DNA from 3 places in the Streptomyces sp. f51 genome. Region 2 is predicted to be linked to each of the others. Evidence: riboswitches for the same ligand, from Rfam matches in the RefSeq annotation. Region 2 holds a riboswitch; each other region holds the start of a gene.
What was found. Region 2 has a riboswitch for S-adenosylmethionine ahead of WJM95_RS34880 (ABC transporter substrate-binding protein). Riboswitches for the same ligand answer to the same signal wherever they lie in the genome.
Positions count from the first base shown of each region.

Region 1: it holds a riboswitch for S-adenosylmethionine, as region 2 does, so the genes downstream of both, WJM95_RS00215 (cell envelope biogenesis protein OmpA) here and WJM95_RS34880 (ABC transporter substrate-binding protein) in region 2, are expected to answer to the same signal.
Region 3: it holds a riboswitch for S-adenosylmethionine, as region 2 does, so the genes downstream of both, thrC (threonine synthase) here and WJM95_RS34880 (ABC transporter substrate-binding protein) in region 2, are expected to answer to the same signal.

Region 1 is NZ_CP149798.1:44,801-52,532, reverse strand. Features, by position in the region: gene WJM95_RS00225 (SpoIIE family protein phosphatase) at 1-156, shown strand, start outside; gene WJM95_RS00220 (expansin EXLX1 family cellulose-binding protein) at 248-1,210, opposite strand; gene WJM95_RS00215 (cell envelope biogenesis protein OmpA) at 1,328-2,119, opposite strand; SAM riboswitch class IV at 2,334-2,478, opposite strand; gene WJM95_RS00210 (hypothetical protein) at 2,636-2,770, shown strand; gene WJM95_RS00205 (amino acid ABC transporter permease) at 2,939-3,943, shown strand; gene WJM95_RS00200 (amino acid ABC transporter ATP-binding protein) at 3,940-4,725, shown strand; gene WJM95_RS00195 (ABC transporter substrate-binding protein) at 4,876-5,901, shown strand; gene WJM95_RS00190 (GNAT family N-acetyltransferase) at 5,993-6,766, shown strand; gene WJM95_RS00185 (LLM class flavin-dependent oxidoreductase) at 7,063-7,732, shown strand, end outside.
Region 2 is NZ_CP149798.1:7,994,391-8,002,122, reverse strand. Features, by position in the region: gene WJM95_RS34885 (ABC transporter permease) at 1-917, opposite strand, end outside; gene WJM95_RS34880 (ABC transporter substrate-binding protein) at 914-2,548, opposite strand; SAM riboswitch class IV at 2,768-2,878, opposite strand; gene WJM95_RS34875 (LLM class flavin-dependent oxidoreductase) at 3,072-3,908, shown strand; gene WJM95_RS34870 (nucleoside deaminase) at 4,041-4,520, shown strand; gene WJM95_RS34865 (cupin domain-containing protein) at 4,600-5,052, opposite strand; gene WJM95_RS34860 (MFS transporter) at 5,130-6,395, opposite strand; gene WJM95_RS34855 (ATP-grasp domain-containing protein) at 6,404-7,660, opposite strand.
Region 3 is NZ_CP149798.1:3,293,391-3,301,122, reverse strand. Features, by position in the region: gene WJM95_RS14395 (trehalose-6-phosphate synthase) at 1-1,287, opposite strand, end outside; gene WJM95_RS14390 (glucosyl-3-phosphoglycerate synthase) at 1,366-2,310, opposite strand; SAM riboswitch class I at 2,515-2,671, shown strand; gene thrC (threonine synthase) at 2,689-3,987, shown strand; gene WJM95_RS14380 (MoaD/ThiS family protein) at 3,984-4,259, shown strand; gene WJM95_RS14375 (cold-shock protein) at 4,702-4,905, shown strand; gene groL (chaperonin GroEL) at 5,211-6,833, shown strand; gene WJM95_RS14365 (NADH:flavin oxidoreductase) at 7,120-7,732, shown strand, end outside.

The DNA of each region.
Region 1 (7,732 bases), 7.9 Mb from region 2:
GACGCCGAGCTCCAGGCCCATGTGGGCGGGCGTCTGCACGACGACGCGGCGCTGCTGCTGCTGCGCAAGCCGGTCCCCGCCGAACCGGTGACCGCGGTCGGCGCGGGCACCCCTCCCGCGGTCGCCGGGGTGGGCTGCGGCGGGGGCCCGGAATAGTCGTGCGGGTGAGGGGGGTGGGCGACTGAGGTCGCTCACCCCCCTTCCGCGTGTCCAGGCGTGCGACGGCGCACGCCTGGAGGGGCCCGGGTCAGTGCCGGGCGAACTGGAGCCGGGTCGGCTGCACCGCGTCGGGACGCAGCGCGATGCCCTCGACGGTCAGGCGTTCTCCGTAGATGTCGGTGATCCTGACGGTGCCGCCGCATCCGCCGCCGTCCTCCGCGAGGAAATAGTTGTAGGCGGTGCGTGGAAGCGGCCGCCATCCGCCGCCGCTGCGCAGTTCGAGCCGGGCGACCGGATTCCTGTGCCCGATGACCTGGAGCGCGCACCAGTAGCGGCTGGACCCGGTCTTGTAGCGCAGCGCGACCGTACCGGCGGTGCCGGGGCTCAGCAGCTTCCAGGTGATCGGGATGCGGCCGGCCGAGAGGTTCGCGAGCCGGGCGAACGCCTGCGCGCTGAGGTCGAGCTGCCCGGGAGCGCAGCCCGTCGGGCATTCATTGGTGATCAGGACCGTGACGGTGGCGCCGCCGGCCGCGCGGACCAGCACGTACGCCCCGCACGCCTTGGACGTCTCGTAGTCGGTGTGGTTCATCGCTGCGGTCAGGACGTCGTCGCCCGGACCGTAGGAGCAGGAGCCGTCCCCTTTCCCGGCGTCGTACGTGGTCGCCACTCCTCGGTAGCCGACCCCCGGGCGGATCCGTCCCGCCAGGGAAGCGGCCGTCGCCGCGGCCCGCGGTGCGTCCGAGGCCGACGGCCGCGCCGACGTGGCGGAAGGGCGGGCCGTCACGGACGGGGAGAGCGTGGGATCGGGCGACCGCCCGGCCGTGGGGGACGTCGATCCGGACGCGGTCGCCCGGCCCGGATCCGGGGTCTGCCGGGAACCGCCGGCCGTCGAGGCGGCGGGATGCCCGGCCGTGTCGGCGGAGTGGGCGCCGGGACGGAACGCCACGACCAGACAGACCAGGGCCCCCGCCGTGACCAGCGCGACCAGGGCGGCGCTCCGCGGCCTCGGCCGGCGTCCGCGCCGCCCTGCGGATCGGCTCGTTTGCTTCATGCGCATCCGTTCTCCACCCGCGCGGGACCGAGCGGGACTCGTCGCATGTCTACTACGGACCACGTGTTGACGGGGTCACGTCCAACGAATCCGACGGATCTCGTTCCGCGGCGGGCGTCAGGCCTCCGCCGCCAGGGGCACCGCCTCGGTGCCGGGCCTGAAGGCGGGGTGGTCGCCGAGACGGCGTACGTAGTCCACGAGCCGGGGACGCGCGCCGAGGACCTCCGGGCAGCCAAGACCGGTGAGCGCCACCCAGACGTCGACGTCCGCCGCCGTGAGCCCGTCGCCCAGGACGTAGGGGTGCCCGGCGAGTTGGCAGTCGAGCAGGTCGAGGGCCGCCGCGAGCTCCGAGGGCCGGGCGGACGGGGTGACATCGCGCTCCAGCAGATCGCGGAGGGCTTCGATGTCGGCGGTGAGGGACGGAGGGCAGAGCGTGGAGGGGCAGGTCGTGGTGTGGCCGGAGAGCAGCCCCGCCAGGTCGCGGAGGATGTCGGGCGTGTGGTTGCTGACGATGCGTCCGCTCCAGCGGTCGCACAGCGCGGGCGCGGTCAGCGGCCCGTCGAAGTGATGCTCGGTGGCCTCGTAGGCTCGGCGCAGCGAAGCGAAGGCGTCGGGGGTGCGCACGGGGTCCACGAGGAGCGTGGTGGCGACCGAGTCCGACAGCCCGAGCAGCCCGAGCGTGATGGCGATGCGCAGCGAGTGCGGACAACTCCGCGACAGATACAGCTCGTAGCGGTGCGGAGCCGGGTAGAAGCCGCCGGCCAGGCCCACGCCGATGCGGCTGTCGACACGGCGGGGGAGGACGGAGGGCGCGGCCGCCGGCGTGAGCCGAAGGACCGAGGGCAGCGAAGTCTGCTCACAGGGACGGGCGTTGGCGGAACTGGACGTGCGCGAAGCTGTCTCGGGCATGACTCTCCCTGGGGGAAGAAGGAAGCCACCGCCGCTTTGTGGGCACCGGCGGCCGGGATGCGGATTGACTGCGCCTGTCGCACCGGTCCGGATCGGACGGACCGGTCGCGGATCAGTAGGCGCTGGAGACACGCAACAGATCGATGTGCAGGCGCCTCGTCAAGCCGTTCCTTGGCATTCCCACCGGTCCCCACCTCAGGGCTCGCGAGACGCGAGACCACGCTTGTCCCGCCGCACCGGCGGAACCCGGTCGTCACCCGGGGCACCCCGTCGCGGTGGAAGGGTTGCCTGTCAGCGGGCCGGGGCCGATGACCTCCGGAGCGGACGGAACCGCACCGAGGGCGCTGACAATCGTGACCGTCCATGTCAGTCTCGGGGCGCCCTGTTGTGCCGTCAAGAAGGCCGACAACACGGTCTCACCTGGTGGTCACCCGCATTGACATTCTTTTCGGGACGGGCCTAACGTGCGGCCCACAACGGGATGCCTTTTCGGCCGGAGAAGAAATGGTGACGGCGATGCACACAGCTGACGGGACGGCCGCATGGCGGCGCACCGGTCGCGATGTGCTCTGCGCCGACCGCTCCGTGGACCTGCTGCGCGTCAACAGCGCCCTGTGTACGGGCATGTGTCGCCCCATCAGCCAGGGCTGACGGTTCCTCCGAGTCTCTGACGACCGCCGCTGTCGCGGCGCGTCCCCTCACCTGTCCAGCACCCGTTTCGCGTGCGGCCGCGCACCGCCTCGTACCGAGCGTCTCCTTTCTCGGCACGGCGTCGCCGCCTGCGCGGATCCGGGGTGTCCGAATCCGCTGGAGCTCTCCATGAGTCAACTCCCAGGCAGCGCCGTGTCCTTCGGGCCGGCGACGCCGACCGAGGCGATCCCCCGCACCGACGACCCCGCCGCCCCCGCACCTCTGGCGGCTCAGCGGGTCCTTCCGCTCCGGCGCCCCGGCCGCTGGATCGTCACCGCCGTGGTGCTCGTGCTGGTCGCCCAGATCGTCCACGGCCTGGTGACCAACCCCTTCTACCAGTGGGACCGCTTCCAGTACTGGTTCCTGCGCCCGACCATTCTCGACGGTCTGCTGATCACCCTCGAAGTCACCCTCTACAGCGCCCTGCTGGGCCTGCTCGGCGGCATTCTCCTGGCCCTGGCCAGGCTCTCCCGGAGTCCGGTGCTCCGCGCGGTGAGCTGGGTCTACACCTGGCTCTTCCGTTCGGTACCCCTCATCGTGGTCCTGCTCTTCCTCTACAACTTCAGCGCGCTGTACCAGACGCTGAGCGTAGGCGTTCCGTTCGGTCCCGCCTTCTTCACCTTCGACGAGTCCCGCCTGGCCACCGACATGGCCGTCGCCGTCGTCGGACTGAGTCTGAACGAAGCGGCGTACGCCTCCGAAGTGGTACGCGGCGGTCTTCTCTCCGTGGACCAGGGGCAGCACGAAGCCGCCTCCGCCCTCGGCCTGCCGAAGCGGTACCAGTTCGCGAGGATCGTCTTCCCGCAGGCGCTGCGCTCCATCACCCCCAACTACGTCAACCAGCTCATCGGTCTGATCAAGGGCACCTCGCTCGTCTTCTACGTGTCCCTGCTGGACCTGTTCGGATCCGTGCAGAGCATGGGCAGCACCTACCCCGGCGACATCGTGCCGCTGCTCCTCGTCGCCACCGCCTGGTACCTGATCCTCACGAGCGTCGTGTCCGTCATCCAGTTCTACGTCGAGCGGTACTACTCGCGGGGCGCGCTGCGCACCCTGCCGCCGACCCCGTTGCAGAAGGTACGAAGCGGTCTGCGCGAAGCGCGGGCCCGGGTCCGCAGGGAGACGGCGATATGACCGGCGTGACGAGCGAGACGCGGCCCGCGGCGGTCGAGGTGCACGACGTCCACAAGTGGTACGGCATCCAACAGGTACTGAACGGCGTGGAGTTGACCGTACGGCCCGGCGAGGTCACGGTGATCCTGGGGCCGTCGGGCTCGGGGAAGTCCACCCTCCTGCGCGTGATCAACCACTTGGAGAAGCCCGAGGTCGGCCATGTGAGCCTGAACGGCGAACTCATCGGTGTACGCCGGCACGGCGACCGGCTCAAGGAGCTGAGCGAGCGGGTCATCCTGGCCCAGCGCAGCCGCATCGGGTTCGTCTTCCAGAACTTCAACCTCTTCCCTCATCTGACCGTGCTGGACAACGTGGCCGCCGCCCCGGTGGCGACCGGCAGGCTGTCCAGGCCCGGAGCGCGGGAGCTGGCCCGCGAGCTGCTCGCACGGGTGGGTCTCGCCGACAAGGCCAACGCCTACCCACGGCAGTTGTCGGGCGGTCAGCAGCAGCGTGTGGCCATCGCCCGCGCCCTGGCCCTGCGGCCCGGGGTCATCCTCTTCGACGAACCGACGTCCGCCCTGGACCCCGAACTGGTCGGCGAGGTCCTCGCCGTCATCAAGGACCTGGCCCACAGCGGCACCACGCTCGTGATCGTCACCCATGAGATCGGCTTCGCCCGTGAGATCGCCGACCGGGTGGTGTTCATGGACGGCGGGCGGATCGTCGAACAGGGACCGCCCGAGCAGGTGCTCGACCATCCGCGGGAAGCGCGCACCAGAGAGTTCCTGAGCAAGGTGCTCTGACCGCTCCCGCCAGGACGCCCCGCGCGACACCGCTCGACGGGCGCTCCCTCGTGCTGCCTTCCTCCACCCACAGCGGGGCAGCCCCCCGATTCCGCGGCCCGCCCGGGCCGCTCCCCCACACTCCTCACCGCACACCCGAAAAGGAAAGCCATGCGCACCCTCGGCCTGAACAGCAGGACCCTCCGCGGCGTCGCCGCGACCGCCGCCGTCGCCTCCCTCGCCGCCTCTCTCGCCGCCTGCGGCGCGGACAGCGACGCCGCCACCCGGACGCGGACCGACGCGACCGGAACGGTGACGGTGGGCGCCCTGTCCAACGGCGCCGCCAAGGAGACCGCACTCAAGGTGTCCGAGGTCAAGTCCATCAGTGCCGAACTGCCCAAGTCGGTGGCGAAGAAGGGCACGTTGGTGGTGGGCATCGGCGCGCTGCCCGCCGGATCACCGCCGTTGAACTTCGTCGGCTCGGACCAGAAGACGCTCACCGGCAGCGAACCCGACCTCGGCAAACTCGTCGCCGCGGTCCTCGGGCTGAAGCCGGAGGTGAAGAACTCGACCTGGGAGAACCTCTTCGTCGGCATCGACAGCGGCAAGGTCGACGTGGCCTTCTCCAATGTCACCGACACCGAGGAGCGCAAGAGAAAGTACGAGTTCGCCTCCTACCGGCAGGACAACCTCGCCTTCGAGGTCCCGAAGAAGAGCACGTGGAACTTCGCCGGCGACTACCGGAACCTCGCGGGCAGGACCGTCGCGGTGGGCGCCGGCACGAACCAGGAGAAGATCCTCCTGGAGTGGAAGGCGAAGCTCGCCAAGGAGGGCAAGAAGCTCACCGTCAAGTACTACCAGGACAACAACGCCACGGCCCTCGCCCTGAACAGCGGCAAGATCGACGCCTCCTTCGGCCCCAACCCCGCCGTCGCCTACCACGTCACCCAGAACGCCAAGTCCCCCAACCCGACCCGCAACGCCGGGCAGTTCTCCGGGGCGGGCGAGACGATCCAGGGGCTGATCGCGGCCACCGCGAAGAAGGACAGCGGGCTCGCCAAGCCCGTCGCCGACGCGATCAACTACCTGATCGAGAACGGCCAGTACGCCAAGTGGCTCGCCGCCTGGAACCTCTCGAACGAGGCGGTGAAGACCTCCGAGGTCAACCCGCCCGGCCTCCCGCTCGACAATTCCTGAACCACACCGCCCGCTCGGGGACTCCGCCGCGCCGCGGCGGGGTCCCGGGGCGCGTCCGGCCGCGTTCCAGATACGGAGAACCCGCACCGCCATGTCCACCAGTGTCCACTCCGCCCCTTCCCCGGCCCCGACCACACCGCACATCCTCGACAACGCGGCCTGGGCCGCGCTGACCGGCCCGCACGCCCACCTCGCCGAGCGCGTCGGCGGGGCCGCCCGCTACCCCACGGACGTGTCCCCGTTCGCCGCCCTCGACGACCCGGCGGACCCCCGCTCCTGGGCCGACCTGGCCGAACTCGTCGGCCCCGGCACCCTCACCCCGGTCACCGCGGTCCAGACGGTGCCCGCCGGCTGGACCATCGAACAGAGCGGTGACGGCGTCCAGTTGACCGCCACCGCGCTGCGCTCCGAGCCCGCGCCCGAAGCCGTACGACTCGGCCCCGACGACGTGCCCGAGATCCTCGACCTGATCGCCCTCACCCGGCCGGGCCCCTTCCTGCCCCGAACCGTCGAACTCGGCACCTACCTCGGCATCCGGGAGGACGGCCGGCTGATCGCGCTGGCCGGCGAACGGCTGCGCCCGCCGGGCTGGACCGAGATCAGCGCGGTCTGCACCCTCCCCGGCCACCGGGGCAGGGGACTGGCCACCCGCCTGGTCCGCGCGGTCGCGGCCGGCATCACGGAACGGGGAGACACCCCCTTCCTCCACGCCGCCGCGGACAACACGAACGCGATCCGGCTCTACGAATCCATCGGGTTCACCCTGCGCCGCCGCACGCGGTTCGTGCTCGTCCGCACCCCCGGCGGACCACAGGCCGCGCGGGAGACACGAGTTGCCGCCGCGCAGCCGGAAGAAAAGGCGTAGCCGTGCGGTTGCGATGGTTCAGGACTGTGTGGCGCCCCGTCGGACGCCGACCGGTGCCGGGCCGAGCGGGACCCCGGGAACACGGGGCCGAGAGGGCGGAGGCGAGACACATGCGGTACGTGTCCCACCGTGCGCCGAGCCCGTTCCCGCCCCGCCTTCCGCACCTGTACGGCCGGCCGCACATCGATCTGCTGCGGTTCGCCAGCGCCCTCTGTCGCCCCTGACCTGTTCCCACGCAGCCGCGCCCCGCACACCGGGGCGGGCTTCCCCGTACGGTCGATCAGGAAGGCACTTCCGTGTCCTCGTCACCCTCTCCGCTGCACCTCGCCGTCGCCCTGGACGGCGCCGGCTGGCATCCGGCCGCCTGGCGCGAGCCTGTGGCCCGCCCCCACGACCTGCTGACCGCCGCCTACTGGACCGGCCTCGTCACCGAGGCCGAGCGCGGTCTGCTCGACTTCGTGACCATCGAGGACGGACTCGGCCTCCAGTCCTCCTCGTTCACCGGACCCGACGGCCGCACCGACCAGGTCCGCGGCCGCCTCGACGCCGTCCTCATCGCGTCGCGCGTCGCGCCGGTGACCCGCCACATCGGCGTGGTGCCCACGGTCGTGACCACCCACACCGAGCCGTTCCACCTGTCCAAGGCGATCGCCACCCTCGACTACGTGAGCTCCGGCCGCGCCGGCCTGCGCGTGCAGGTCAGCGCACGCCAGAACGAGGCCGCGCACTTCGGACGGCGCACCTTCCCGCCCCTGCGGATCGAGGACTACGACACGCCCGCCGCCCAGGAACTGGTGACCGAACTCTTCGACGAGGCCGCCGACTACGTCGAGGTCGTCCGCAGACTCTGGGACAGCTGGGAGGACGACGCGGAGATCCGCGACGAGGCCACCGGCCGGTTCATCGACCGCGACAGGGTCCACTACATCGACTTCGAGGGCAGGAACTTCCGCGTCAAGGGCCCCT
Region 2 (7,732 bases):
AAGGTGGTCTCGGTGAGCACCGCTCCGCCGAGCAGTCCGGCGACCTGGAGTCCGAGGACGGTGACGACGGGGATCAGGGCGGGCCGGGCCGCGTGCCGGGTGATCAGACGGAGGGGCGACACGCCCCGGGACCTGGCGGCCTCCACGTAGTCGGCGGAAAGGGTGCCGATCAGGTTGGTGCGGACCAGTCGCAGGATGATGCCGGCGACGAGCAGACCCAGCGCCACGGCGGGCAGGACCGCGTGCTTGAGGACATCGACGACGGCCGCCCCGTCGCCGCTCCTCAGGGCGTCGATGAGGTAGAGCCCTGTCGTGCTGGACTGGTCCTGGAGGAAGAGCTGGACGTCGGTGCTGGCCCGGCCGGACGCGGGGAGCCAGCCGAGCCGGATCGCGAAGACCAGTTTCAGCAGCAGTCCCACGAAGAACACGGGGGTGGCGTAGGTGAGGACGGCGAACAGCCGCAGCGCCGCGTCGGGCGCGCGATCCCGGTGCGCGGCCGCCACCAGGCCGAGGGGGACGCCGACGACGAGGGCCACGACGAGTGCGTTGATGGCGAGTTCGGCGGTGGCGGCGCCGTAGGTGCCCAGGACGTGGGTCACCGGCTGGTTGTCGGTGACGGTGTGACCGAAGTCGCCAGTGGTCAGGGACCTGAGGTAGTCGAGGTACTGGGTGAGCAGCGGCCGGTCGTAGGCCGCCTGGTGCAGTTTGGCCTGGAGCTGGTCCGGGGTGAGCCGGTCGCCGAAGGCGGCGCTGATCGGGTCTCCGGTGGCGCGCATCAGGAAGAAGACCAGGCTGACGAGGACGAGCACGGTGGGGATGATGAGGAGGAAGCGGACCACCAGATAGCGGGTGAGTCCGTACCCCGCGGCGCCGCCTGCCGGGGCGGCGGCGGGGACGTCCTGGGTCAGGGTGCTCACTTCTTCGCGAGCCCGGCCCAGCGGAACTGGTACGCGCTGCTCAGCTCGTCGGGCACACCGCTGACGTCGGTGCGGGTCACGATCGCGGTGGAGCCCTGGAGCAGCGGCAGCAGGGGCACCGAGGCGGCGGCCTTGTCCTGTGCCTGCTTGAGCAGTTCGGCGCGCCTGGCGGTGTCGGTCTCCGTCTCCTCCTTCTTGATCAGCTCACGGACGGCGGGGTCGGAGTAGTCGTTGGCGACCCAGCTGTTGGCCGAGTAGAAGGGCGAGAGGTAGTTGTCGGCGTCCAGGTAGTCGGCATACCAGCCCAGTTGGTAGAGCGGGTACAGGTGCTTGACGCGGTCCTTGCCGTACTGGGTCCACTCGGTGGACTGGAGGTTCACCTTGAACAGTCCGGTGGCCTCGAGCTGGGACTTGACCAGCGCGTACTCGTCGGCCGAGGAGGAACCGTAGTGGTCGCTGTTGTACTGGAGGCTGAGGGTGACCGGGGTGGCCACCTTCGCCGCCTTCAGGCGCGCGGCGGCGGCCGCCTGGTCGGGGCCGCCCTTCTTGTCACCGTAGAGCGACTTGAAGGAGGCGGTGGCGCCGGTGAGTCCGTCGGGCACGGAGCTGTACAGCGGCTGGTAGCTGTTCTTGTAGACCTGCTGCGCGAGTTGGGCCCGGTCCACGGAGTCGGCGACGGCCTTGCGTACGGCCAGCGCCTTGGCCTTGTCGGGCTTCTTGGTCTTGGTGCCGTACGGCTGGGTCCGGAAGTCGAAGACGATGTAGCGGATGCCGTTGCCCGAGCCGGTGTGGACCTTGATGTCCTTCTTCTTGGAGAGGTCGTCGAGGTCGGCGGTGGTGAGCGTGCGGTAGACGGCGTCGACGGTGCCCTGCTGGACGTCGAGCTTGAGGTTGCTCGCGTCGGTGTAGTACTTCAACTGGATGTTCTTGGTCTTTGCGGCGCCCAGACCGCCGCCGTAGGCGCTGTTGGCGGTGAAGGAGACCAACGAGTTCTTGTCGTAACTGCGCACGCCGTACGGGCCGTTCCACGGTTTGCCCGCGACGATCGACTTGTCGTCGAGGATCTTGTCCGCGGGGAAGACCTGTTCGTCGACGATGTAGCCGGCGGCGGTGGACAGCACCTGCGGGAACAGCGTGTCGTTGGCCGACTTGAGGGTGAAGACGATGGTGGTCGGCGCCGGGGCGGCGACGGAGTCGAGGTCGTACAGGAGGGACGAGGGACCGTTCTCGTCGGCGATCTTAAGGGTGCGGTCGAAGCTGAACTTCACGTCGGACGACGTCAGTTCGTGGCCGTTGGCGAACTTCAGGCCCTTCTTCAGCGTGACCGTGTACTCCTTGGGGCCGGTCAGCTCGATCCCGGTGGCCAGGTCCGGGGAGACCTCCGTGGCGCCGTTCCTCACGCTGAGCAGGGTCGCGTAGACCTCGCTCTCGATGGTGCCGGAACCCGCGTCCCAGGAGCCCGCGGGGTCCAGGGCGGTGACCTGGTCCGTGGTGCCGACGGTGATCCCCGCTTCCGCGGAGCCGGTGGAGCCCTTGCTGCTCGTGCAGCCGGTCAGGGCCACCAGGAACGCCGTGCCGAGCGATATCGCGCCGAGGGTCCGGACGGGTCTGGTGGTGTCGTGCTGTGCCATGGCTGGTCTCTGCTTCCGCATGGTGGGGTGCACGAAGGGGCTTCGGCAGGCAGGGCATGCCGAGCGCGCTGTCGTGTGAAGGAGGTGGAGTGTGGGTGCCGGTCAGCCGTGACAGAGACAGCTGCAGACCAGCAGCAGATCGACGTGGCGCCGGGAGCACAGCACAAGGGCCGTTGGCACGCTGTCCTCCCGGGAATGTCGTCGGCCCTCGGACCGATGGGAACGCACTTGCAGAACAGGAAAGATCCGCCGAGCCTTCACCTGGGGCACCCCACTGCGTCGAGGGTTGCCGTCCGGCCAGCCAGGGCTTGATCACCGGAACTCGTAGCTCGCGCTCACCGTAGATTCCCGGTTCCCCCGGCGTCAAGGGCGCGCGGCAAGCGATATGATTGCAATCTGATGGGCCGTCACATTGCAATCATATTGCGCGGGACCGGACCTTCAGAAGAGAAGCGTAAACTGCGGCCGGAAAAGCGTGAGAACCAACTGACCACCCATGGTGAGCGGTTGCTAGGGTTCAGCCATGCAGATAGGCGTCAACGTCCCCAATTTCGGACCCGGCACCGACCCGGAAACCCTTTCCCGTTGGGCCAGGACGGTGGAAGGCCTCGGTTTCGACCTCTTGATGGTCTCCGACCACGTGGCCATCACATCGGATGTCGCGAAACAGTATCCCGCCCCGTTCTACGATCCTTTTACGACGCTCTCCTGGCTGGCCGGTTTAACGACCCGGGTAAAGCTGGGCACCACGGTTCTCATCGCGCCCTACCGGCATCCCCTGCTCGTCGCGCGAATGGCCGCCAACCTGGACCAGCTTTCCGGCGGCCGGCTGATCCTCGGGGTCGGTGTCGGCTGGGCCAGGGAGGAATTCGACGCGCTCGGCGTTCCCTTCGAGCGGCGTGGCGCGCTCACCGACGAACTGCTGGAGACCCTGCGCACCGCGTGGGCGGACGAGGCGGACTACCGGAGCGGGCAGATCCCCATCTGGATCGGCGGCAACAGCGACGCGGGACTGCGCCGGGCGGCCCGCCTCGGCCTGCCGTGGCACCCGCTCCGGTTCACCATGCCGTGGTTCCGTGACGCGGTGGACCGCCTGAAGGGCATCGCCGCCGAACTCGGGCAGCCCGCGCCCGATCTGGCGCCGCGCATCGTTCTCCGGCTCACGCCGAAGCCGGTCGACCATCCGGACCGCCGGGCCGGCGAGGGCACCATCGAGCAGGTCCTCGACGACATCGAGCAGTTGCGCCTCGCCGGTGCCGGCACGGTGGTCCTCGACCCCTACAACGGCGACCCGGACGAGACCCTCAGGCCCGAGGTGGCGTGGCAGGCGCTGGCCACCGTGGCCGCCCACCTGGCATAGCCCACACCCCACGCCCACGCCCACGCCCACAGAGACGGAGCCACGGTGGCCCCCAACACCCACGACACTCACCACGGCGACAGCCCCGACGCCGGTGACACCGGCCGGTCCTCCGCCGTCAGCGCGGCCGACCTGGTCCATCTCCGCCGCTGCCTGGACCTCGCGGCCGAGGCCGTCGACGCCGGTGACTGGCCGTTCGGCTCGCTGCTGACCGACGCGGACGGCAAGGTCCTGGCCGAGGACCGCAACCGCGAGTCCAGCACCGGGGACCCGACCCGGCACCCCGAGTTCGAACTCGCCCGCTGGGCCGCGACCAACCTGAGCCCCGAGGAACGGGCCACGGCGACCGTGTACACCTCGGGAGAGCACTGCCCGATGTGCGCGGCCGCGCACGGCTGGGTCGGGCTGGGCCGCATCGTGTACGCGAGCTCGTCCCAGCAGGCCCGGGACTGGAAGGCCGAGTGGGGCGTGCCCATCACCTCGCCCCTGAGCCCGTTGTCCATCCGGGACGTCGTCCCCGGCCTGGAGACCGCCGGCCCGGTCCCGGAACTGGCCCAGCAGGTCAAGGAGTTGAACCTGCGCTTCCGGGCCCGCATCGACGCGGCCGGCTGACGGCACGAAAGAGCGCATCGGGGCCCGGCGGCGTGACGCGCCGCCGGGCCCCGTTCCCGTGTGGACGATCAGGCGCGGATCAGACCATGAACTGGTCGTACCTGGCCATGTGTTCCTGCAATTCCTCCAGGCTCGGGTTTCGCCCGTTGGCCGTGAGACGCCCCAGACCGCGGAAATAGTCCTCGCGATCGTAGATCGGATAGAACATGATCAGCAGAGTGGCGTCCTCCTTGCCCCGGTTCGTGAAACCGTGCGGCTCCCCCTTGGGAACGTAGGCGAACGCGCCCGGTTCGCCCACCACCTTCCGGTCGCCGATCGTGAACTCGATCTCACCACGCACCACGTAGAACATCTCCGTGGACTTCTTGTGCACATGCGGACTGGCGCCCTTGGCCTCGGGAGCCATGTGATGCTCGAAGAATCCGAACTCCCCCTCGGAATCCGGTGTGGTGAGCTTCAGGTACGTCCTTTTCGTGTCCCGGATGTCGACGAACTCTCCCCCGCCCGGCGGAACATACAGCGGAACAGACATTTCTCTCCCAGGGTATTGTCGATACAGGTGGTGCCGGTATCTGTGGTGTCGGTATAAATGTTGCCGATACAGGTGTTTCAGGTGGCCTCGGCCAGACTCGGGTCCTGCCGCGGCCGTTTCGCCGCCTCCGCCTGCGCCCACCGGCCGATCGCGGGAGCGGCAAGGCCGCTCGCGGCGAACAGCGCGGCCAGCGCGACCCATCCCGCGGCGCCGACCGTGACGATCAGGCTGACCAGGATCGGTGCCGCGATCTGCTGCACGGCGACCCCGAGCCAGAAGACCGAGAGATAGACGCCCTCCTGGCCCGGTGCCGCGAGCAGATACGAGCCGCCCCAGCCTCCGGCGGACTGCCACAACTCGCCTCCCGTCAGCGCGATCATGGCCAGCACCAGCGCGCCGACGGCGAGTACGACCGGCAGCCTCGGTGCCGTGACGAGCAGCAGACAGCAGGCAGCGAGGGAGACGCCGGCGCGCACCAGGGCCCGTGCCGCACCTGGGATGTCGTCGGTCCCCCGGCTCGCCCGCACCTGCAGGAGCACCGCGAGCACGGTGTTGACCGCGACGAGCGGGGAGATCAGCGCGGCGGAGACATCGGTGTGTCCCACGATCCACAGCGGTATGCCGATGCTCAGCAGAGTCATGTGCATGGTGAGGATCGCGTTGATCCCGGCGAACGAGAGGAACGATCCGTCGCGCAGTACGCCGACCGAGAACCTCCGGCGAAGGTTCCCCGTCGGTGCGTTGAGCAGCGGCAGCCGGGACGCCACCGTCGCGAGCACCGCGAACGAGGCGGCGTTGAGCAACAGGATCACGGTGTAACCGGCCCGGGTGCCGATCAGCAGCCCGACCCCGCCCAGCAGGGCGCCGACGGTGAAGCCGACGTTGCGCATGGACCGGAGGATCGCGACGACCTTGACCCGTTCCGTGGTCGGCACGGCCTGCCCGACCAGGGCCTGTTCCATCGGTGCCGCGGCCTTGTCCACGAGGCCGAGCAGGCACACCACGGTCAGGAACTGCCACAGGTTCTGGACGAACGGGTACACCACGAAGCAGGCGGCGCGCCACAGGCTCACCCCGACCAGGACCTTCTTCGGGCCGATGCGGTCGGCCAGGATCCCGATCGGGATCGCCGTGCCCAGGGCGATGGCCGCGGACAGGCCCAGGCCGAAGCCGAGGTTGCGTTCGGACAGGTGGACCGCCCGGGTGATGAAGGGCACGGACACGGCCAGGAAGGCGCCGGTGCCCACCGCGTCGATCATCGCCATCACCGCCAGCCGTGTTCCCACCGGGCCGCCTGGCATGGATCCGCGCAGTCCGCGGATGCGCTGCCACAGAGCAGACATGTGATCCCTCACTCGGTTGCGATACGGACGGCGGCGACGGCGGCGACGACGTGGCGGCGGGTGGTGTCCGCGTCGGGCCCGGTGGCGATGACGTGGCCAGCACGGTCCCAGGAGGACGCCCAGGGCCGGACCTCCTGGCCCGCCTCGACGTCCACCTCAACGGCCCGTACTCCGGGCAGGGCCTTCGCGGTCTCTTCTCCGCCGACCTCGGTCACCGTGCCCGGCTCCGCGGCGAGGAAGCGGATCGCCGAGGTCCGTCGGGAGGACCGGGGCAGTTCGACGGGGCGCCCGGCCAGCAGGTCGATGAGGGTCAGCCTGATCCTGGTGTCGTAGGCCAGGTCGATGAGGTCGATCAGATAGTCGCCGGGGCACCGGCCGGCGCACTCGACCAGCGTCGGGCCCGACTCCGTGAGGATCCACTCCGCGTGCAGGATGCCGGTCCCGAATCCGACGGCGGAGACCAGCGCCCTCAGGGCCGTCCCGAACGCGGTCCGCGTCTCCTGGTCGAGCGGTGCGGGCAGCAGATGGCCGAGCTCGACCGGATACGGTCCCGGGATCACCGTCTTGGCGGTGACGTTCTCGAAGACGATCTCGCCCTCGCGTACCAGCGCCTCGACGCTGAACTCGGGGCCTTCCAGCCGTTCCTCGGCCAGGAACCGCCAGTCCAGCGGCCGGTCGGGCACCTGCTCGTACTCGGCAGCCGACGAGGTCCGCTCCCAGGCCCCGGCCGCGGTGGTGGCGTCGACCGAGTCCAGCACCTGCACGCCGACGCTCGCCTGCCGGTTCGCCGGCTTGACCACCACCGGCCCGTCGCCGGCGAAGTCGAGGATGTCCCCGGGTCCGCGCACCTCCCGCCAGCGCGGGTTGCGGACACCGCCGGCGGCCGCCGCCTCGCGCAGCCGGATCTTGTCCCGCAGCGCCTGCGCGGCTCTCTCGCCGGCTCCTGGCAGGCCGAGCTTGGCGGCCAGCGCCGCGGCGGCCGGCACCGCGTACTCCAGCCCCGGGACGACGGCGGCCACCGGCCGCGCGGCCGAGAGGCCGACCGCGAGGTCGAGTGCTTCGGCGGACTGCTGGTAGCTCGCCGGGACGATCCGGTCCAGGCAGTCGAAACCCTCCGCGGCGTCCCGCAGTTCCCGCTTGCGGATGATGTCGGGCTCCTCGATCACCACGACGGACCCGCTCGGGACCCTCCCGTCGATCGCGCGCAGGTAGGCCGCGTTGTAGCCGACGAACAGCACCTGGGCGTCCGTGTCGGGGGTCGTCACGGTGACCTCCTGGTTGATGGGACGGACCACTGCATGGGACTGCCTTTCTTCCTGGGTGGGGGGATGGACGGC
Region 3 (7,732 bases), 4.7 Mb from region 2:
CGCGTCCTCGCCCAGTTCCTCGTACGCCCCGGCCTCCCGTGACAGGACCAGCGCGCAGCCCTCGTCGGAGACGACCGGAACCTCCTTGGCCACGAGGTTCATGCCGTCCCTGATCGGGTTGACCAGGGCGACGTCGGCCAGCCGGTACGCGGCGAGCGAGCGCGCGAAGTCGTCCTTCACATGCAGCACCACCGGGGTCCAGCCGGGCGTCCCGTACCCGGAGTTGATCTCGTCGGCGAGCCGCTGCACCTCGGCCGTGTAGTCCCGGTAGACCGCGAGGTCCTGCCGCGAGGGATAGGCGAAGGCCACGTGGACGACCCGCTCGCGCCACTCGGGGTGGTCGTCGAGCAGCTGCCGGAACGCCAGCAGCCCCCGGACGATGTTCTTCGACAGCTCGGTCCGGTCGACCCGCACGATCGTCCTGCGGTCCGCGCCGATCTCCTCGCGCAGCGCGGCCATCCGTTCCCCGACGTCCGCCCGGTGCGAGCGCTCGCGCAGGAACTCGGCGTCCGCCCCGAGGCCGTGCACGCCGACCCGGGTCTCGCGCACGGGCGGCCGGGCGCCGTCCAGGTGCTCGATCGCGGGGGTACCGCCCGAGGGCCGCGCGGCATAGCGGCCGGGTTCGGTCTGCTCCGCGCAGCGCATGAACGCCGTGGCCCACCGCCAGGTCAGGAAGGCCACCCGGTCGGCGCCGAGCATGCCCGCCATCAGCTCCGCGCGGATGTCGTCCGGGAGCATCCGGAAGTAGTCCTCGGGTGCCCAGGGGGTGTGGGAGAAGTGGCCGATGCGCAGGTCGGGGCGCAGCTCGCGGAGCATCCCGGGCACCAGGCACAGGTGGTAGTCCTGGACCAGCACGGCCGCGCCCTCGGCCGCGTCCTCGGCCAGCGCCTCGGCGAAGGCCCGGTTGTAGGCGCGGTACGACTCCCACTGGCGCCGGAACTCCGCGTCGAAGACCGGCTCCAGCGGGGTCTGGTACAGCATGTGGTGGACGAACCACAGCACGGAGTTGGCGATGCCGTTGTACGCGTCGGCGTGCGTGTCCGCGTCGATGGCGAGCATCCGTACGCCGTCCTCGCCCACCCCGCGCCCGACCGCCTCCCGGTCGCCGTCGCCGAGGGCCGAGCAGACCCACAGGGCGCCCGCGTCCGGCCCGATCGCCGAGAGGCCCGAGACGAGTCCGCCGCCGCCGCGCCGGGCGTGCAGCGAGCCGTCCTCCCGTACCTCGTAGGTGACCGGGCCGCGGTTGGAGGCGACCAGGATCCTGTGGGCACCATGCATTGAAGCCATGCCTCGAAACCTAGCCCCGTCTCGAAACGCTCAAACGCGCCCTTCGGCCGTATGCGATGCGCGGCCGCGGGCGCCGGACTACGCGGCTCTGCGCGTCTGGTACTCGGAGATTTCGGTCATCGGCGGCCTTTCCTCGGTGTCCACGGAGTAGGTGCGCGGCCGGAAACCGTCCCGGTCGCGTTCGAACTGGGTGAGGGAGGGGCGGATCAGATGGCCGCGGGCGAGCCGGAGCTGCGCGGTGCGGTAGATCGCGGCGGCCATGCGGCCGAGCGCCTGGCCGTCCTGGTGGCGGTGCTTGCGCACCCCGACGTCGACCTGGGCGAGGGCGTCGAGGCCCACGAGGTGCAGGGCGTCGACGAGCATGCCCAGCTCGACGCCGTAGCCGACGGGGAAGGGGAGCTGTTCGAGCAGCGAGCGGCGGGCCGCGTACTCGCCGCCGAGGGGCTGGACGAAGCCCGCGAGCTGCGGCCAGTGCATGTTCAGCAGGGGGCGGGCCATCAGCTCGGTGACCCGGCCGCCCTGTCCGCCGCCGCCGGCCATCGGGCGGTCGTACATGGCCTTGACGAGGTCGACGCCCGGCTCGGTGAGCAGTGGGCCCACGATCCCCGAGACGAAGTCGGACGAGAACTCCCTGAGGTCCGCGTCGACGAAACAGACGATGTCCCCGCTCGTCACGAGGAGCGAGCGCCACAGCACCTCGCCCTTGCCGGGCACGGCCGGTATCCGCGGGAGGATGTCGTCGCGGTGCACGACCCGCGCGCCCGCGGCGGCGGCGACCGCGGAGGTGCGGTCCGTCGAGCCGGAGTCGACGACGACGATCTCGTCGACGAGGGGCACCTGCTGCATCAGGTCGTGGCGGATGATCGAGACGATCTCGCCGACCGTCTCCTCCTCGTTGAGCGCGGGCAGCACGACACTGACGGTCGAGCCGGTGATGCGTTTGGCTGCCATGAGCTTGTGGAGCGGGCGGTCGGTCACGGACCAGGAGCGTGTGCTCAGCCAGCTCTCGACTTCTCTCAGCACCGTCTGCGGCTCCTCACTGTCTGATCACACGCTCTCATCGGCGTGCCCGCTGCGGCCAGCGGCAGATCGATTGGCTCGTCTCGCGGTTCGGACGACTATCTCAACTGTCCTGGCCTTCGGTTACAGTCTTGAACAACGCGCATGACCATCGCATGTCCTGGATCGTCGGCGCGTATCGCGTTCAACAGTTCAACAATCAAATACCGCTCATCCAGAGGGGCAGAGGGATACGGCCCGATGAAGCCCCGGCAACCCTCCAGCCGGTCTCGTACCGATCGATGTCGATCGCGTCGCGAGGCTCCCGGCTCGGGAAGGTGCCAAATCCGTCTCACGGCGAAGTGCGCCGTGAGGAAGATGAGGAGAAAGGGCCTCGCCTCCATGGCTGCGCAGACAGTTGCAAGCACCACGAACTCCGCCGACTCGGTGGATCTCGGCCCGGCCGCGGCGCTTTCCTGCCGCGAGTGCGGACACCGCGTCCCGCTCGGCCCGGTCTTCGCCTGCGAGGAGTGTTTCGGCCCGCTCGAGATCGCCTACGACTTCTCGGCGTACGACACCGAGGAACTCCGCAAGCGGATCGAAGCGGGACCCGCGAACATCTGGCGCTACGCGCCGCTGCTGCCCGTCCCCGCGGACGTGGCGGACAAGCCGAACATCAACCCGGGCTGGACCAAGCTCGTCCAGGCCGACAACCTGGCCCGTGAGCTGGGTGTCGACGCCGGAAAGCTCTTCGTCAAGGACGACTCGGGCAACCCGACGCACTCCTTCAAGGACCGCGTGGTCGCCCAGGCCCTCGAAGCGGCCCGCGCCTTCGGCTTCACCACCCTCTCCTGCTCCTCCACCGGCAACCTCGCCGGAGCGGTGGGCGCCGCGGCGGCCCGCGCCGGCTTCCGTTCCTGCGTGTTCATCCCGCACGACCTGGAGCAGGGCAAGGTCGTCATGGCCGCGGTCTACGGCGGCGAGCTCGTCGGCATCGAGGGCAACTACGACGACGTGAACCGTTTCTGCTCCGAGCTGATCGGCGACCCGGCCGGCGAGGGCTGGGGCTTCGTCAACGTCAACCTGCGGCCGTACTACGCCGAGGGCTCCAAGACCCTGGCGTACGAGATCTGCGAGCAGCTCGGCTGGAGGCTCCCCGACCAGCTGGTCGTGCCGATCGCCTCCGGCTCCCAGCTCACGAAGATCGACAAGGGACTCCAGGAGCTGATCAGGCTCGGGCTGGTCGAGGACAGGCCGTACAAGATCTTCGGCGCCCAGGCCGAGGGCTGCTCCCCGGTCTCCGTCGCCTACAAGGCCGGCCACGACGTCGTACGGCCGCAGAAGCCGGACACCATCGCCAAGTCGCTCGCCATCGGCAACCCGGCGGACGGACCGTACGTCCTGGACATCGCGCGGCGCACCGGCGGCGCGGTGGAGGACGTGAACGACGGGCAGATCGTGGACGCGATCAAGCTGCTCGCGCGCACCGAGGGCATCTTCGCGGAGACCGCCGGCGGGGTGACCGTCGGTGTCACCCGCAAGCTCATCGAGAACGGTCTCCTCGACCCGACGCTGACCACCGTCGTGCTGAACACCGGCGACGGCCTCAAGACCCTGGACGCGGTGGCCTCCGACACCGGGCTGACCGCGACCATCCGCCCGAACCTGGACTCCTTCCGAGAGGCTGGCCTCGCATCATGAGCGTCAACGTCCGCATCCCCACCATCCTGCGCACCTACACCGGTGGCGCCGCCGAGGTGTCGGCCGAGGGCGCGACCCTCGCCGAGGTCATCGGCGACCTGGAGAAGAACCACACGGGCATCGCCGCGCGCGTCCTGGACGACCAGGGCAAGCTGCGCCGTTTCGTCAACGTGTACGTCAACGACGACGACGTTCGCTTCGAGCAGGGCCTGGAAACCGCGACCCCGGCGGGGTCCGGCGTCTCCATCATTCCGGCCGTCGCCGGAGGCTGATCGTTACCCTCGGTAATGCCGAACACATCGCGTTCACAGAATTGCCCCCTCCGCGAGACAAGCGGAGGGGGCAATTCTGTAGGGTTGAACGCGCTAGAGTTGGGGAAGCCCGTTCGCTTTCGATGTTGGTTTCATGCCGGACGCATATGAGTTGCTGTTCGAGCGCCGACAAGAAGTAGCCAAAGTGGCTCGCCTTTTTGGGCATTTTATGGCATTTGTGGGGCCCGACTTGCCCCGGATCCTCGCGTAATCTCCGCAAATCATTGATCGGCCATGCCCAGAATTCTCGTCCGACTGACCTGTTGCAGAGGGCAGTTGGACAGATACATTCAGCCGCGGTCGACGCGTTCCGGCGCACACCCCCAACCGTTTGGGGGGTGAGGTCTGACCCGGATCCGCGAAGTGCGGATCTGTGCAAGGGCCAGTAATAGGGGAGTTAGGCATGGCTCAGGGCACCGTCAAGTGGTTCAACGCGGAGAAGGGGTACGGCTTCATCGCGGTCGACGGTGGTGCGGACGTCTTCGTGCACTACAGCGCGATTCAGATGGACGGCTACCGCACCCTTGAAGAGGGTCAGCGAGTGGAGTTCGAGATCTCGCAGGGCCAGAAGGGTCCGCAGGCGGACATGGTCAAACTCGCCGTCTGATCCGGGCGCGAACGACCAGCGACTCAACTCACGCACGAGGGGCCCGCATCCCACCAGGGATGCGGGCCCCTCGTGCGTTCCCCGGAGGCTTCCAGGGGGCTCGCTTCGCGAGCGCACCTTGCACTCGGCGGGGTCGAGTGCTAATCATTGGCGTTAGCACTCTCCCAGTGAGAGTGACAGAACTTGGATCGGGCCGGCGAGGCTCACGGGCCTGTGGGGCAAGGAACCACAGGGTTCGAGGGCCGTCCGTCGCGGGCGCGGGCGCGATCCGGAGCAATCCACCCCGTCCGGGAGGACCACTTCACATGGCCAAGATCATCGCGTTCGACGAGGAGGCACGGCGCGGTCTCGAGCGCGGGATGAACCAGCTCGCCGACGCCGTCAAGGTCACCCTCGGCCCCAAGGGCCGTAACGTCGTCCTCGAGAAGAAGTGGGGCGCGCCCACGATCACCAACGATGGTGTTTCCATCGCCAAGGAGATCGAGCTCGAGGACCCGTACGAGAAGATCGGCGCCGAGCTGGTCAAGGAAGTCGCCAAGAAGACGGACGACGTCGCCGGTGACGGTACGACCACGGCGACCGTCCTCGCCCAGGCGCTCGTCCGCGAGGGCCTGCGCAACGTCGCCGCCGGCGCCAACCCGATGGCGCTCAAGCGCGGTATCGAGAAGGCCGTCGAGGCCGTCTCCGGTGCCCTGCTCGAGCAGGCGAAGGATGTCGAGACCAAGGAGCAGATCGCTTCCACGGCCTCCATCTCCGCCGCCGACACCCAGATCGGCGAGCTCATCGCCGAGGCGATGGACAAGGTCGGCAAGGAAGGCGTCATCACCGTCGAGGAGTCCCAGACCTTCGGTCTGGAGCTGGAGCTCACCGAGGGTATGCGCTTCGACAAGGGCTACATCTCGGCGTACTTCGCCACCGACATGGAGCGTATGGAGGCGTCGCTCGACGACCCGTACATCCTGATCGCCAACTCCAAGATCGGTTCCGTCAAGGACCTGCTCCCGCTCCTGGAGAAGGTCATGCAGTCGGGCAAGCCGCTGCTGATCATCGCCGAGGACGTCGAGGGCGAGGCCCTGTCGACCCTGGTCGTCAACAAGATCCGTGGCACCTTCAAGTCCGTCGCCGTCAAGGCCCCGGGCTTCGGTGACCGCCGCAAGGCCATGCTCGGCGACATCGCCATCCTCACGGGCGGCGAGGTCATCTCCGAGGAGGTCGGCCTCAAGCTGGAGAACGCGGGTCTGGACCTGCTGGGCCGCGCCCGCAAGGTCGTCATCACCAAGGACGAGACCACGATCGTCGACGGCTCCGGCTCCGCCGACCAGGTCGCCGGCCGTGTGAACCAGATCCGTGCCGAGATCGAGAACTCGGACTCGGACTACGACCGCGAGAAGCTCCAGGAGCGTCTGGCGAAGCTGGCCGGCGGCGTGGCCGTCATCAAGGCCGGTGCCGCCACCGAGGTCGAGCTCAAGGAGCGCAAGCACCGCATCGAGGACGCCGTTCGCAACGCGAAGGCGGCCGTCGAGGAGGGCATCGTCGCCGGTGGTGGCGTGGCCCTGCTCCAGGCCTCCTCGGTCTTCGAGAAGCTGGAGCTCACGGGCGACGAGGCGACCGGCGCCAACGCCGTGCGTCTGGCCCTTGAGGCCCCGCTCAAGCAGATCGCCGTCAACGGTGGCCTGGAGGGTGGCGTCATCGTCGAGAAGGTGCGCAACCTTCCCGTCGGCCACGGCCTGAACGCCGCGACCGGCGAGTACGTCGACATGATCGCCGAAGGCATCATCGACCCGGCGAAGGTGACCCGTTCCGCTCTTCAGAACGCCGCCTCCATCGCCGCGCTGTTCCTGACCACCGAGGCCGTCATCGCCGACAAGCCGGAGAAGGCCTCCGCGGCCGCTCCGGGCGGCATGCCGGGCGGTGACATGGACTTCTGATCGACCCCGGTCGATCACCGTCCTGACGTTCCGAGGGCGGCACCTTCCCCCAGGGGAGGGTGCCGCCCTCGGGCGTTCCCCGGCCCGGCTCCGGCGGCGGACGCGAGTACGCCGGGGGCTGGGCGTGGCCCGGATCACAGCGGCCCGCGCGGGCACCGCGGAATGCCGCGCCCGGTACGTCGGTTGACGCTGACGAGCAGTCGATGCACGTGCACATACCGTACGGAATCTCCTGCCTCGCAGACCGCTCGACGTCATACCGACCACCTCTTCGAGGAGCCCCCACGTGACCGCTGACGCCGCGTCCCGCGCCGCCGAGATCCTGTCCCGTCCCGTCTCCATCAACGGCCTGACCGTCCCGAACCGGATCGCCATGGCCCCGATGACCCGGATGTTCTCGCCGGGCGGTGTCCCGGGGGAGAACGTGGTCGGCTACTACTCCCGCCGCGCCGCCGCGGGTGTCGGTCTCATCGTGACCGAGGGCACGTACGTCGGCCACGACTCGGCCGGCCAGAGCGACGACGTGCCGCGCTTCCACGGAGAGGACCAGCTCGCCAGCTGGGCGAAGGTCGCCGACGCCGTGCACACGGCGGGCGGCACGATCGTCCCGCAGCTGTGGCACATAGGCATGGTCCGCAAGGCGGGCGAGCCGCCCATCGCGGACGCCCCGCCCGTCGGCCCCTCCGGCCTCTACAAGGACGGCGCCCAGGTCACCGGCAAGTCCATGACCCAGCAGGACCTCGACGACGTCATCGAGGCGTTCGCCAAGGCCGCCGCCGACGCCGAGCGCATCGGCTTCGACGGGGTCGAGCTGCACGGCGCCCACGGCTACCTGCTCGACCAGTTCCACTGGGCCGGCACCAACCGGCGCGAGGACGCCTACGGCGGCGACCCGGTGG